Regions from separate parts of the Bradyrhizobium sp. Cp5.3 genome, predicted to be linked through region 1. Evidence: riboswitches for the same ligand, from Rfam matches in the RefSeq annotation. Region 1 holds a riboswitch; the other holds the start of a gene.
What was found. Region 1 has a riboswitch for S-adenosylmethionine ahead of K289_RS0101120 (O-succinylhomoserine sulfhydrylase). Riboswitches for the same ligand answer to the same signal wherever they lie in the genome.

Region 1 (5,614 bases):
AGGATGCGCCGGAAATGATGAAGCGCCTCCAGAAGGAGGTGATCGACGTGCATCCGGATCTCGTGATCTGGCAGGTCGGCACCAATGCCGTTCTGCGCAATCTCGATCCCGCCGACACCGCCAAGCTCGTCGAGGACGGCATCTCCCGCATCCAGGCTGCCGGCGGCGCCGACATCGTGCTGGTCGATCCGCAATATTCGCCGCGCGTCACCGAGCGCCCCGAAAGCGCGAGCCGGATGGTGAGGCTGCTCGGCAAGGTCGCCGAGCTCCGTCACGTCGGCATCTTCCCGCGCTTCGAGGTGATGCGCGAGTGGCACGAGAAGCAGGCTCTCCCGGTGGAGAGCTTCGTCATCGCCGACGGCCTGCACATGAACGACTGGGGCTACGCCTGCTTCGCCCAGCTCCTCGGCGACGACATCATCCGCTCCGTCGGCCAGATCAAGCTCGGCGTCAACGTGCCGGCGGATGTGCGGACGTACCGGCCGATGTAGGCATCGCTGCGTAGGGTGGGCAAAGGCGCGCTCTTCGCGCGCTGTGCCCACCATCTATCGACCGTGCGATCGTGAATGGTGGGCACGCTTTCGCTTTGCCTACCCTACGAGACCTCGATCGCCTCACGCCTTCTCCAGCGCCGCGGTGAGATCCTCGATCAGATCGTCCGCATGCTCGAGCCCCGTCGAGAAGCGGATGAAGCCCTCGCTGATGCCGAGCGCGGCGCGGTCTTCCGGCTTCAGGCGCTGATGCGTCGTGGTCGCCGGGTGCGTGACGAGGCTCTTGGCATCGCCAAGGTTGTTGGAGATCTTCGCAAGCTTGAGCGCGTTGAGCGCGCGGAAGGCCGCCTGCTTGCCGCCCTTCACCTCGAAGCCGACCAGCGTCGAGCCGCCGCGCATCTGCTTCTTCACCAGTGCCGCCTGTGGATGATCGGCGCGGCCGGGATAGACCAGCCGCGAAATCTTGGGATGACTCGCCAGCACCTCGGCGATGCGGGCCGCAGTATCGGTCTGCGCGCGCACGCGCACGCCCAGCGTCTCCAGGCCCTTGAGCAGGACCCAGGCATTGAAGGGCGAGATCGACGGCCCGGTCTGGCGCATGAAGTTGTGGATGTGCTCGGCGATGAAGGCTTCCGAGGACAGGATGATGCCGCCGAGGCAGCGGCCCTGGCCGTCGATATGCTTGGTCGCGGAATAGACCACGACGTCGGCGCCGAGCGCGAGCGGGCTCTGCCAGATCGGCGTTGCGAACACGTTGTCGACGACCAGCCGCGCGCCGCCCTTGTGCGCGATCTCGGCGATGCCGGGGATGTCGAGCACGTCGAGCGTCGGATTGGTCGGGCTCTCCAGGAAGAAGGTTTTCGTGTTCGGCTTCAGCGCGCGCTGCCACTGGTCGAGGTCGAGACCGTCGACCAGCGTGGTCTCGATGCCGTAGCGCGGCAGCAGGTCCTGCACGACATAGAGGCACGAGCCGAACAGCGCCTTTGATGCCACCAAATGGTCGCCGGCCTTCAGCGGGGCCAGGATCGCGGTGGTCACCGCGGCCATGCCGGTTGCCGCCGAGCGGGCGGCTTCGGCGCCCTCGAGCTCGATCATGCGGCGCTCGAACATCGCGATCGTCGGGTTCGAATAGCGCGAATAGATGAAGCCGGGATCCTCGCCCTTGAACCGCGCCTCGCACTCCTCGGCGCTGTTGTAGACATAGCCCTGTGTCAGGAACAGCGACTCCGACGTCTCGCCATATTGCGAGCGCAGGGTGCCGGAATGGACCAGGCGGGTTTCGGGGCGGTAAGTAGCAGGCGACTTCGACATAGGTACCTCCGACATGACCACGCGAGCGAAAGCGGTCACAAAAAAACCGGCCTGGATATCTCCACTGGCCGGGATCACAGAGGTCCCCGGCCTGTTTAGCGACTTATTTAACGTGGCTGCAAGCCGGCCGGCTCAAATCACCACGGGATAAGTCATGCTCTTATTCCGCAATGCCCTTTCCGTCAAGGCGTCCATCGGATAGCCGTAAAAGGTTCATTTTTCCGCGTTTTCGGATGCGTTTGACCCCGAAGAGGACCACCGTTTGACGTTCACGGTTGCTGCCGACGCCAATGGTATCCTGCCCGACCGCATGATCGCGGCGATGGCGGAAGAGGGGCTCATCCTGCCCGCCTACGACTTCGTCGAAAGCCAGATCCAGCCGGCGAGCCTCGATCTTCGGCTTGGCGACATCGCCTATCGCGTGCGCGCAAGCTTCCTGCCCGGACCCGGCGCCACCGTCGCCGAGCGCATCGACGAGCTGAAGCTGCACGAGTTCAGCCTCGCCGACGGCGCGGTGCTGGAGACCAACTGCGTCTACATCGTGCCGCTTCTGGAAAGCCTCGCGCTGCCGCCGGAGATCGTCGCTGCGGCGAATCCGAAAAGCTCGACCGGCCGCCTCGACGTCTTCACCCGGGTGATCGCGGATGGCACTCGTCGCTTCGACATGATCGGCGCCGGCTATCACGGCCCGCTCTATGCCGAGATCAGCCCGAAGACGTTTCCGGTGCTGGTGCGCGAAGGCTCGCGCCTGTCGCAGGTCCGCTTCCGCACCGGCGATGCCATCCTCAATGCCGACGAGCTCGACGCGCTCCATGCGGCCGAGCGCCTCGTCGATGTCGACGAGGCCGATCTCTCCGGCGGTGTCGCCGTCTCGGTCGATCTGTCCGGGGAGAAGGGCGGCGGCTTCGTCGGCTACCGCGCCAAGCGCCACACCGGCGTCGTCGATGTCGACCGCCGCTCGGGCTACGCGGTCGAGGATTTCTGGGAGCCGATCTCGGCGCGACCCGACGGCAGCCTGATCCTCGATCCCGGCGAGTTCTATATCCTCGCTTCCAAGGAAGCGGTGCAGGTGCCGCCCGACTTTGCCGCGGAGATGGTGCCGTTCGATCCGCTGGTCGGCGAGTTCCGCGTGCACTATGCCGGCTTCTTCGATCCAGGCTTCGGCTATGCCGGCGCCGGCGGGCAGGGCGCCCGTGCGGTGCTGGAGGTGCGTTCGCGCGAAGTGCCCTTCATCCTCGAGCATGGCCAGATCGTCGGCCGCCTCGTCTACGAGAAGATGCTGGCGCGTCCCGACGCGATGTACGGCCAGCGCATTGGCTCGAACTACCAGGCGCAGGGCCTGAAGCTGAGCAAGCATTTCCGGGTGTAGCCGCATACCGTAGCCCGGATGGAGCGCAGCGAAATCCGGGACCCCTCGTCATCAGAAGGTCCCGGATTGCGCTGCGCTTCATCCGGGCTACATTTCGTGCGAGGTGACGAGATGACTGATCAATCCCAACTCGACGCGCAGATCATCGAAGACGTCGCGGATGCGCTGATCTACTCGGATCGCTCCGGCACGATCGTGCGCTGGAATCGCGCATCGAGCGCGCTGTTCGGCTTCTCCGCGGACGAAGCGCTTGGCCAAAATCTCGATCTGATCGTTCCCGAACATTTGCGCGCCGCGCATTGGAAAGGCTTCGAGACCGCGATTGCGAGTGGCACCATGAAGCTTGCGGGTCGACCGACGCTGACCCGCGCGTTGCACAAGAGCGGGCGCAGGCTCTACATCGAGATGACCTTCGCGCTGGTGCGCGATGCCGGTGGGATCGTGCAGGGATCGGTCGCGATGGCGCGTGATGTCACCGAACGGGTCGAGCGCGAGCGTGCCGCCACGGCGACGCAAAATTCGTGATACGGAATTGGTGAGCCTCTGTGCAGAGCGGCCTGCATGAGCGTCAGGTTGCCTGTCACCGGGTGCAGTGACACACTCGATCAAAACAACGATCGGGAGTGAACATGGCCGTCACTTTGGACTCCGCGCAGGAGGCTCAGTGGAAACGCTGGCGCGCCGTCGCCGATCTCTACCATGCCTATTTCACTGGGCTGATCCTCACGGTGGTGACGCGGCGCGGCACGGCGGATGCCGCCGAATTCGTCTTCCGCGTGTTCCGCCGCCAACAGCAGGAGCGCTTCCTGCCGGGATTGAAGAAGCTCGGCATCAGTCACCTGCCGCCGGCGGTGGCGGCCGCGCAATATCACTATCTCTCCAACTGGATCGGCGGCGTGCATGTCGAATACATGTACGAGAGCGACGCCAAGGCCTGGATCCGCTATCCGCCGCCGCGCTGGATCTGGAAGGGCACGGCGATCTGCGGCGTGCCGGGCGAGGTGTCGCGTGCGATGCTGCGCGGCTGGCACGCCAATAACGGCGTCGCGCTCGGCGATCTCCGCCTCGGCTTCGTCTGCACCAAGCAGAGCGTCGACGGTCAGGACGGGTTAGAGGGCTACTACTACCAATACGATCATCCGCTCGAGCTCGATCAGCGCCTCGTATTCGCGCGGCATCTGGAAGCGCCGCTGTTCGATGCGAAGACCGCGCCGGCGCTGCCCGTCGCGAGCTGGCCGAAGCCGCGACTGGAAAAGGCCTATCGCAACTACGCCATGGAATATGTGCGCACCGCGGCGCCCGTGATGGTGCAATTGTTCGGGCCGGAGGATGCGTGCTATCTGCTGCACCTCACCGGCAAGCTGATCGGCATGCAGTCCTTTGACGAGGTCGCCTCCGCGCTGTCGGCGGGCCGCGGTGGTGCGGGCGAGTTCGCATCGTTCCTGCAGGCGCTGTTCACCGCGCAGGACGACGCCGCCGAGATGACGAGCTCCGAAGGCACATTCGAAATCCGTCAGCAGAGCTGGAAGCTGATGGACGATGTCGCCGATTATCATCCCGTGTGCGCCAAGGTGCTGGAGGGCTTGTTCGAGGGGCTGGCCGCCGGCTGCGGCCGCCATATCGGCGTGCACATGCGCGCGCCAGCGGGCGGCCGTCCGCCGCTGATGTGGACGATCGAGTAATTCCACCCGCTGAAATGCGCTGCCGCAGGGCACGCCTGCGTCCGGCGCAGGAGGAATCGGTGCCGGCCGTGCTAACAAGTGCCTACCGCGCCTTTGACGCGAAGATATTCATTGGCACAGCTAGTCATTGCCGCGCCCTGGTTCGCGTTCGGGCCCCGGAGAGGAAATGTCCGACATCGCCGAAATCCCGGTCGATGAACAAGAGCGTCCGCTGCCGCCGCCTTCGCGGCCGGTGAGGAGCGCACTGACCGACGGACCGATTCTGCGCACGCTGCTCAGCCTCGCCTGGCCGAACGTGGTCGCGCTGTCGGCCGGCACTTGCGTGGTGATCGCGGAGACCTCCTATATCGGCCGGCTCGGCGTCGAGGCACTCGCTGCGATGGCGCTGGTGTTTCCGACAGTCATCCTGACCATGACGATGTCGGGCGGCGCCATGGGCGGCGCGGTGGCCTCCGCCATCGCGCGCGCACTCGGCGCCGGCGATCGCGAGCGCGCCGGCACGCTCGCCGCGCATGCGCTGCTGATCGGCGTCAGCTTCGGTCTCGTCTTCATGCTGGGCATGCTGATCTTAGGGCCGCGCCTCCTCGAATTGCTCGGCGGCCGCGGCGCGGTGCTCACGCATGCGATCGCTTACACGCAGGTGTTCTTCGGCGGCGCCGTGCTGCCCTGGCTGCTCAACACCATGGCGGGCGTGCTGCGCGGCACCGGCAACATGAAGCTGCCCTCGCTGCTGATCCTCAACTCCGCGGTCTGGCAGGTCG
Region 2 (5,614 bases), on a different contig from region 1:
CGGGGTGCGCGGGAATGAAATGAATGCCCTGCGGCAGATGCGGAGACATGTCCCTGACGATGGCGCCCTTGACCGAGCCGACGTCGGAGATGATCGCGCCCGGTTTCAGATGCGCGGCGATCTCCTGCGCCACCGGCCCGCAGGCGCCGACGGGAATACAGAGGATGACGAGATCGGCATCCTTCACGGCTTCCGCGTTGGTCGCTACGACCTCATCGACGATGCCGAGTTCGCCGACCCGCGCGCGCGTCTTTTCCGAACGCGCGGTGGTGACGATCTCACCGGCCAGGCCCTGGAGCTTCGCAGCGCGCGCGATCGAGCCTCCGATCAGGCCGAAGCCGATCAGCGCGACACGCTGGAAGTGCGGATGCGCGCTCATTTGCCGGCCACGAAGTCGCGCAAGGCCTCGACCACGAGGCGGTTGGCCTCCTCGGTGCCGATGGTCATGCGCAGTGAATGCGGCAGGCCATAGTTCTTCAGCGCTCGCAGCACCAGGCCCCGCTTGGTCAGGAAGGCGTCGGCGTCGTCCGAGGTCTTGCCCTTGTCGGTCGGGAAATGGATCAGAACGAAATTGGCGACGCTCGGCGTCACCTTGAGCCCGAGCTTGCCGATCTCATCGGTCAGCCAGTTGCGCCAGGTCTCGGTGAACTGCTTCGACATCGCCTGATGCGCGGTGTCCTCGATCGCGGCGACCGCGGCGTACATCGCCGGCGTCGAGACGTTGAAAGGACCGCGGATGCGGTTGACTGCATCGATGATGTGCTCGGGGCCGAACATCCAGCCGATGCGCAACGCCGCGAGACCGTGGATCTTGGAGAAGGTGTGCGTCACCACGGTGTTCTCGGTCGTGGCGACGAGCTCGATCCCCATCTCATAGTCGTTACGAGAAACGTAGTCGCAATAGGCGGCGTCGAGCACGAGCAGGATGTGCGGCGGCAGGCCCGCGCGCAGGCGCTTGACCTCGTCGAACGGCAGATAGGTGCCGGTCGGGTTGTTGGGATTGGCGAGCCAGACGAGCTTCGTGCGCGGCGTCACGGCTTTCAGGATTGCGTCGACGTCGGCGATGAGATCCTTCTCGGGCGCCACGATATTCTTGGCTCCGTTCGCCATGGTGGCGATCGGGTAGACCAGGAAGCCGTGAGTGGTCGAGATCGCCTCATCGCCGTGACTGAGATAGGTGTGGGCGAGCAGGTTGAGGATCTCGTCCGAGCCGGCGCCGCAGATGATGCGGCTGGGATCGAGGCCGAAGGAGCGGCCGATCGCCTCGCGCAGCACGCGCGAGGTGCCCTCGGGATAGTCCTCCAGATGCGTCGCCACGTGCTTGAAGGCCTCGATCGCCTTGGGCGAGGGCCCGAACGGCGTCTCGTTGGCCGACAGCTTGAAGACCTTGCGGCCCGGCTCCGGCACCGGCGTCTTGCCGGGCGTGTAGGGCGCAATATCGAGAATGCCGGGGTTCGGCACGGGGCGGGACATCTTGGACTCCGGATGGGCGGGACGGACCGTGGCCTACGATTTCGTCCCGGTCGGGGGCACCGTATAGCGCGTTGCGTGGCTGCCGACGAGGGCCGTGGAGCGGACGGAGGCCCCCGCATCGATCAGGGCTGCCTTGATCTTATCGAGGTTGGTTGCCGCAGTGATCGAGATCAGCAGCGCTGCGCCGTCGAAGGCGGTGTCGGGCACCGCCACGATCTCGGCGAGCGGCGACAGGGCGCGCGCGATCTCGGCGTTCCAGCCCGACACGCGCACGCTGAACGTCTCGACCTCCGTCACCATGGCGCTGTCGGCGACGCGCGAGACCACGAACACCGGGAGCGCCGCCGGATGGTCGGCACGCTCGACGAAGGGCAGCCGTGCAATGATCTTCGGCGCGCCCGTCTCCTCCAGCGAGAGCCACCACGGGGTGCGGCTGGAGGTCGCCGAGACCAGCGCCAGATCGCCCTTGGATTTCGCGACCGCCTCGACCGCTGCCTGTGCGCTGAAATGCGCGACGTAAGGCACGGTGAAGCCGAAATGGAAGCGCGCGGAATCGCGCATCGCGGGCTCGCTCACCGAGACGTCGGCGTGCACCGCGAACGGCGCCTGGACATAGGTGAAGGTCGAGATGATGACGCGCCAGATGCTCTCGACCGTATCGAGCGGCAGGATACCGCGATGGCGCTCGACCAGGCTGCGCATCATGCTGGCCTCGCGCGCGGGCCGGAACGCCGAGCCGACCTCCTGGGTCTGCTTGACCTGGATCAGGCGGTCGATGATGTCGCCACGCTGCATCAACAGCCGATGCACGCCCTCGTCGATCGCATCGATCTCCTTGCGCAATTCCTGCAACGATGGTGGCGCGGGCGGACGTTGGGACATATCTGTCAGTGTTGTTGAGAGGCGTTCTAGAGCGGATCGGCAAGGCCGGATCGACAAGGCCGGATCCGCTGCGGTCAAGGTCCTGATTAGGCAGGATGAGCGCCGAAAGCAAAGAGAAATGACGGCCTATCCGGCTGACGGCGTAGAGACGAATCTGGTTAATCCGGACCGCGACTTGACGAAAACTGCCCGAGCCAGTAGTTTTTGCGTGTTCCGTGGTCATTTGAGCCGGCCGGCTTGCAGCCACGTTAAAAAACTCGCTAAACAGGCCGGGGACGCATCCGATCCCGGCCGAACCTATCGTTCAGGCCGGGTATTTTATGGCCTGATGTCAGCGGCGGCCCGCAGGGGCTGATCGCAAATGAGGTCGAGATGGTTGGCGTCAAGTCGATTCCCAGTCCCGCGATCAGTGCCGACGACCGGTCGCATGAGGTGGATCATCCGAGTTCGGAGGTCGCGCATTTTGGCGCCAATCAGCCGCTGCCGCTCGATTGCGGCATCGATCTCTCGCCGTTCCAGATCGCCTACCAGACCTATGGTGAGCTCAACGCAGAGCGCTCCAATGCCGTTCTGATCTGCCATGCGCTGACCGGCGACCAGCATGTCGCCAATGTGCATCCCGTCACCGGCAAGCCGGGCTGGTGGGACACCCTGGTGGGCTCCGGCCGCCCGCTTGATCCGAGCCGATATTTCATCATCTGCGCCAATGTGATTGGCGGCTGCATGGGCTCGACCGGGCCGGCCTCAATCAATCCCGCGACCGGTAAGGTGTGGGGGCTGGATTTCCCGGTCATCACGATCCCCGACATGGTGCGTGCGCAGGCCATGCTGATCGACCGGCTCGGCATCGACACGCTGTTCGCAGTGGTCGGCGGCTCGATGGGCGGCATGCAGGTGTTGCAGTGGACCGCGGCCTATCCTGGCCGCGTGTTCTCCGCGCTGGCGATCGCCTGCTCGACACGGCACTCGGCGCAGAACATCGCCTTCCACGAGCTCGGCCGGCAGGCCGTGATGGCCGATCCCGACTGGCACAACGGCCGCTACACCGATCACGGCATCCATCCGCATCGCGGTCTCGCGGTGGCGCGGATGGCCGCGCATATCACCTACCTGTCCGACGCGGCGCTGCATCGAAAGTTCGGTCGTCGCATGCAGGATCGCGAGCTGCCGACCTTCTCGTTCGACGCCGATTTCCAGGTCGAGAGCTATCTGCGCTACCAGGGCTCGTCCTTCGTCGAGCGCTTTGATGCCAATAGCTATCTCTATCTGACGCGCGCGATGGATTATTTCGACATCGCTGCTGATCATGACGGCGTGCTCGCGAAGGCGTTCGCGGGCATCCAGACCCGCTTCTGCGTTGTCTCCTTCACCAGCGATTGGCTGTTCCCGACATCGGAATCGCGCGCGCTCGTGCATGCGTTGAACGCGTCGAGCGCGCGGGTGTCATTCGCCGAGATCGAGACCGATCGCGGCCATGATGCCTTCCTGCTCGACGTGCCCGAATTCTTCGATATCTCGCGCGCCTTCCTGCAATCCGCAGGCAAAGCGCGCGGGCTCACCAGCAAGGGCGATTGAGACATGTCCGTGCAAGAAGTGCTGCCTCTCAACGGCGTTGTCACTGAGCATTCCGGCTACTATCGCGCCGACCATCTCCTGGTCGCCGAGATGGTCAAGCCCGGCTCGAAAGTGCTCGACGTCGGTTGCGGCGACGGCGACCTGCTGCAGCTTCTGGAGACCCGCGGCATCGACGGACGCGGCATCGAGCTGTCGCGCGAGGGCGTCAATCGCTGCGTCGCCAAGGGGCTTGCGGTGGTGCAGGGCGATGCCGATACCGACCTCGTCAACTATCCCGATGACGCCTTCGACTATGTGATCCTGTCGCAGACGCTGCAGGCGACGCGGCAGCCGAGGGTCGTGCTGGAAAACCTGCTCCGCATCGGCCATCGCGCGATCGTGTCGTTCCCGAATTTCGGCTACTGGAAGATGCGCTTGCAGCTCCTGATCGGCGGTCACATGCCGCGCACGGAGAATCTGCCGGCGACCTGGTACGATACCACCAACATCCACTTCTGCACCATCAAGGATTTCGTCGAGCTCTGCGATGCGATCGGTGTCAAGATGGAGCGCGCCGAGGCGCTCGACCTCTATGGCCGCCCGCTCCGGCTGCGGCTGCCCTGGTGGGTGTGGAATCTGTTCGGCGAGCAGGGCGTGTTTCTGCTGAGCAGAGGCGGGAGGAAGTCGTAGTCACCGTCATTCCGGGGCGATGCGAAGCATCGAACCCGGAATCCATCGGGCCTCAGCGTTCGTGGCACAATGGATTCCGGGCCTGCGCCTGCCGGCGCATCCCGATTGCGCAATTGCGCAATGTGGAATGACGAGCTAGTTTGCAGCCACCGACCTCGGATCGCGCACCGGCCATCGCCCGGCTTCCACCAGCGTGACGAACCGCTCCACGCTCTCGTTGAACAGCGCGGGCTCCTCGAGGTTCAGCACGTGGCCCGACTTCGGAAACATCGCGAGCCCGGCCGCCGGCAGATGCTTCTTCAGGAATAGGCTCGGCCCGACACACGGATCGTCCTCGTCGCCGCAGATGATCAGCGCTGGTGTCGCGACGTTTTTGATCGCATCCGTCATCGTGTAGATCGAGGGGCGGCCGCCCTGGAAGCCACGCATTGTGCTCGCCGATCCCTTGGCGTCATGCCGCGCCAGCGCGGCGTAGAAATCCGCGTGGCCGCGCGGGTCCTTGACCAGGAAGGGAATCCGGCTCGGCGCCTCGCGCGTGACCTTGGCGACGTCGGAGGTGCCGAGTGTCTCGAACTGTTCGGCATTGGCGCGGCACTGCTTGCGCCAGGCGTCGAGGTTCTCGAGCTCCGAGCCGGAGCCGACGCCGGCAAGCGTCATCGACAGCGCGCGCTCTGGCGCATTGAGGCCGATCTGCAGCGATGAATAGGCGCCCATCGAGAGGCCGACCAGATGTGCGCGATCGATCTTGAGATGATCGAGCACGGCCAGCGCATCGGTGTAGAAGTGCTTGTAGGTGTAGACCTCGCCAGAGGGCACATCCGACGGCGTGTAGCCGCGCGCGGAATAGGTGATGCAGCGGTGGCCGCGCGAGAAGTAGCGCATCTGCGGCTCCCAATTGGTGTAGTCGGCCGCGAACTCGTGCAGAAAAATGATGGGCGTTCCCTGGCCCGCTTCCTCGAAATAGATGCGGACGTCGTCCCTGGTCGTGGCGTGGGGCATTAACCTTTTCCCTCTT

Region 2: linked by a shared signal. The riboswitch ahead of K289_RS0115665 (homoserine O-acetyltransferase) and the one ahead of K289_RS0101120 (O-succinylhomoserine sulfhydrylase) in region 1 are both predicted to bind S-adenosylmethionine.

The regions. Positions count from the first base shown of each region.
Region 1 covers NZ_AUFA01000001.1:231,515-237,128, reverse strand. Annotated here, with positions in the region: gene K289_RS0101125 (SGNH/GDSL hydrolase family protein) at 1-491, shown strand, start outside; gene K289_RS0101120 (O-succinylhomoserine sulfhydrylase) at 615-1,802, opposite strand; SAM riboswitch at 1,877-1,956, opposite strand; gene K289_RS0101115 (2'-deoxycytidine 5'-triphosphate deaminase) at 2,065-3,171, shown strand; gene K289_RS0101110 (PAS domain S-box protein) at 3,283-3,696, shown strand; gene K289_RS0101105 (hypothetical protein) at 3,801-4,853, shown strand; gene K289_RS0101100 (MATE family efflux transporter) at 5,020-5,614, shown strand, end outside.
Region 2 covers NZ_AUFA01000009.1:340,751-346,364, forward strand. Annotated here, with positions in the region: gene K289_RS0115650 (prephenate/arogenate dehydrogenase family protein) at 1-379, opposite strand, end outside; gene hisC (histidinol-phosphate transaminase) at 376-1,473, opposite strand; gene K289_RS0115660 (chorismate mutase) at 1,507-2,355, opposite strand; SAM riboswitch at 2,561-2,640, shown strand; gene K289_RS0115665 (homoserine O-acetyltransferase) at 2,728-3,930, shown strand; gene metW (methionine biosynthesis protein MetW) at 3,934-4,599, shown strand; gene K289_RS0115675 (alpha/beta fold hydrolase) at 4,735-5,598, opposite strand.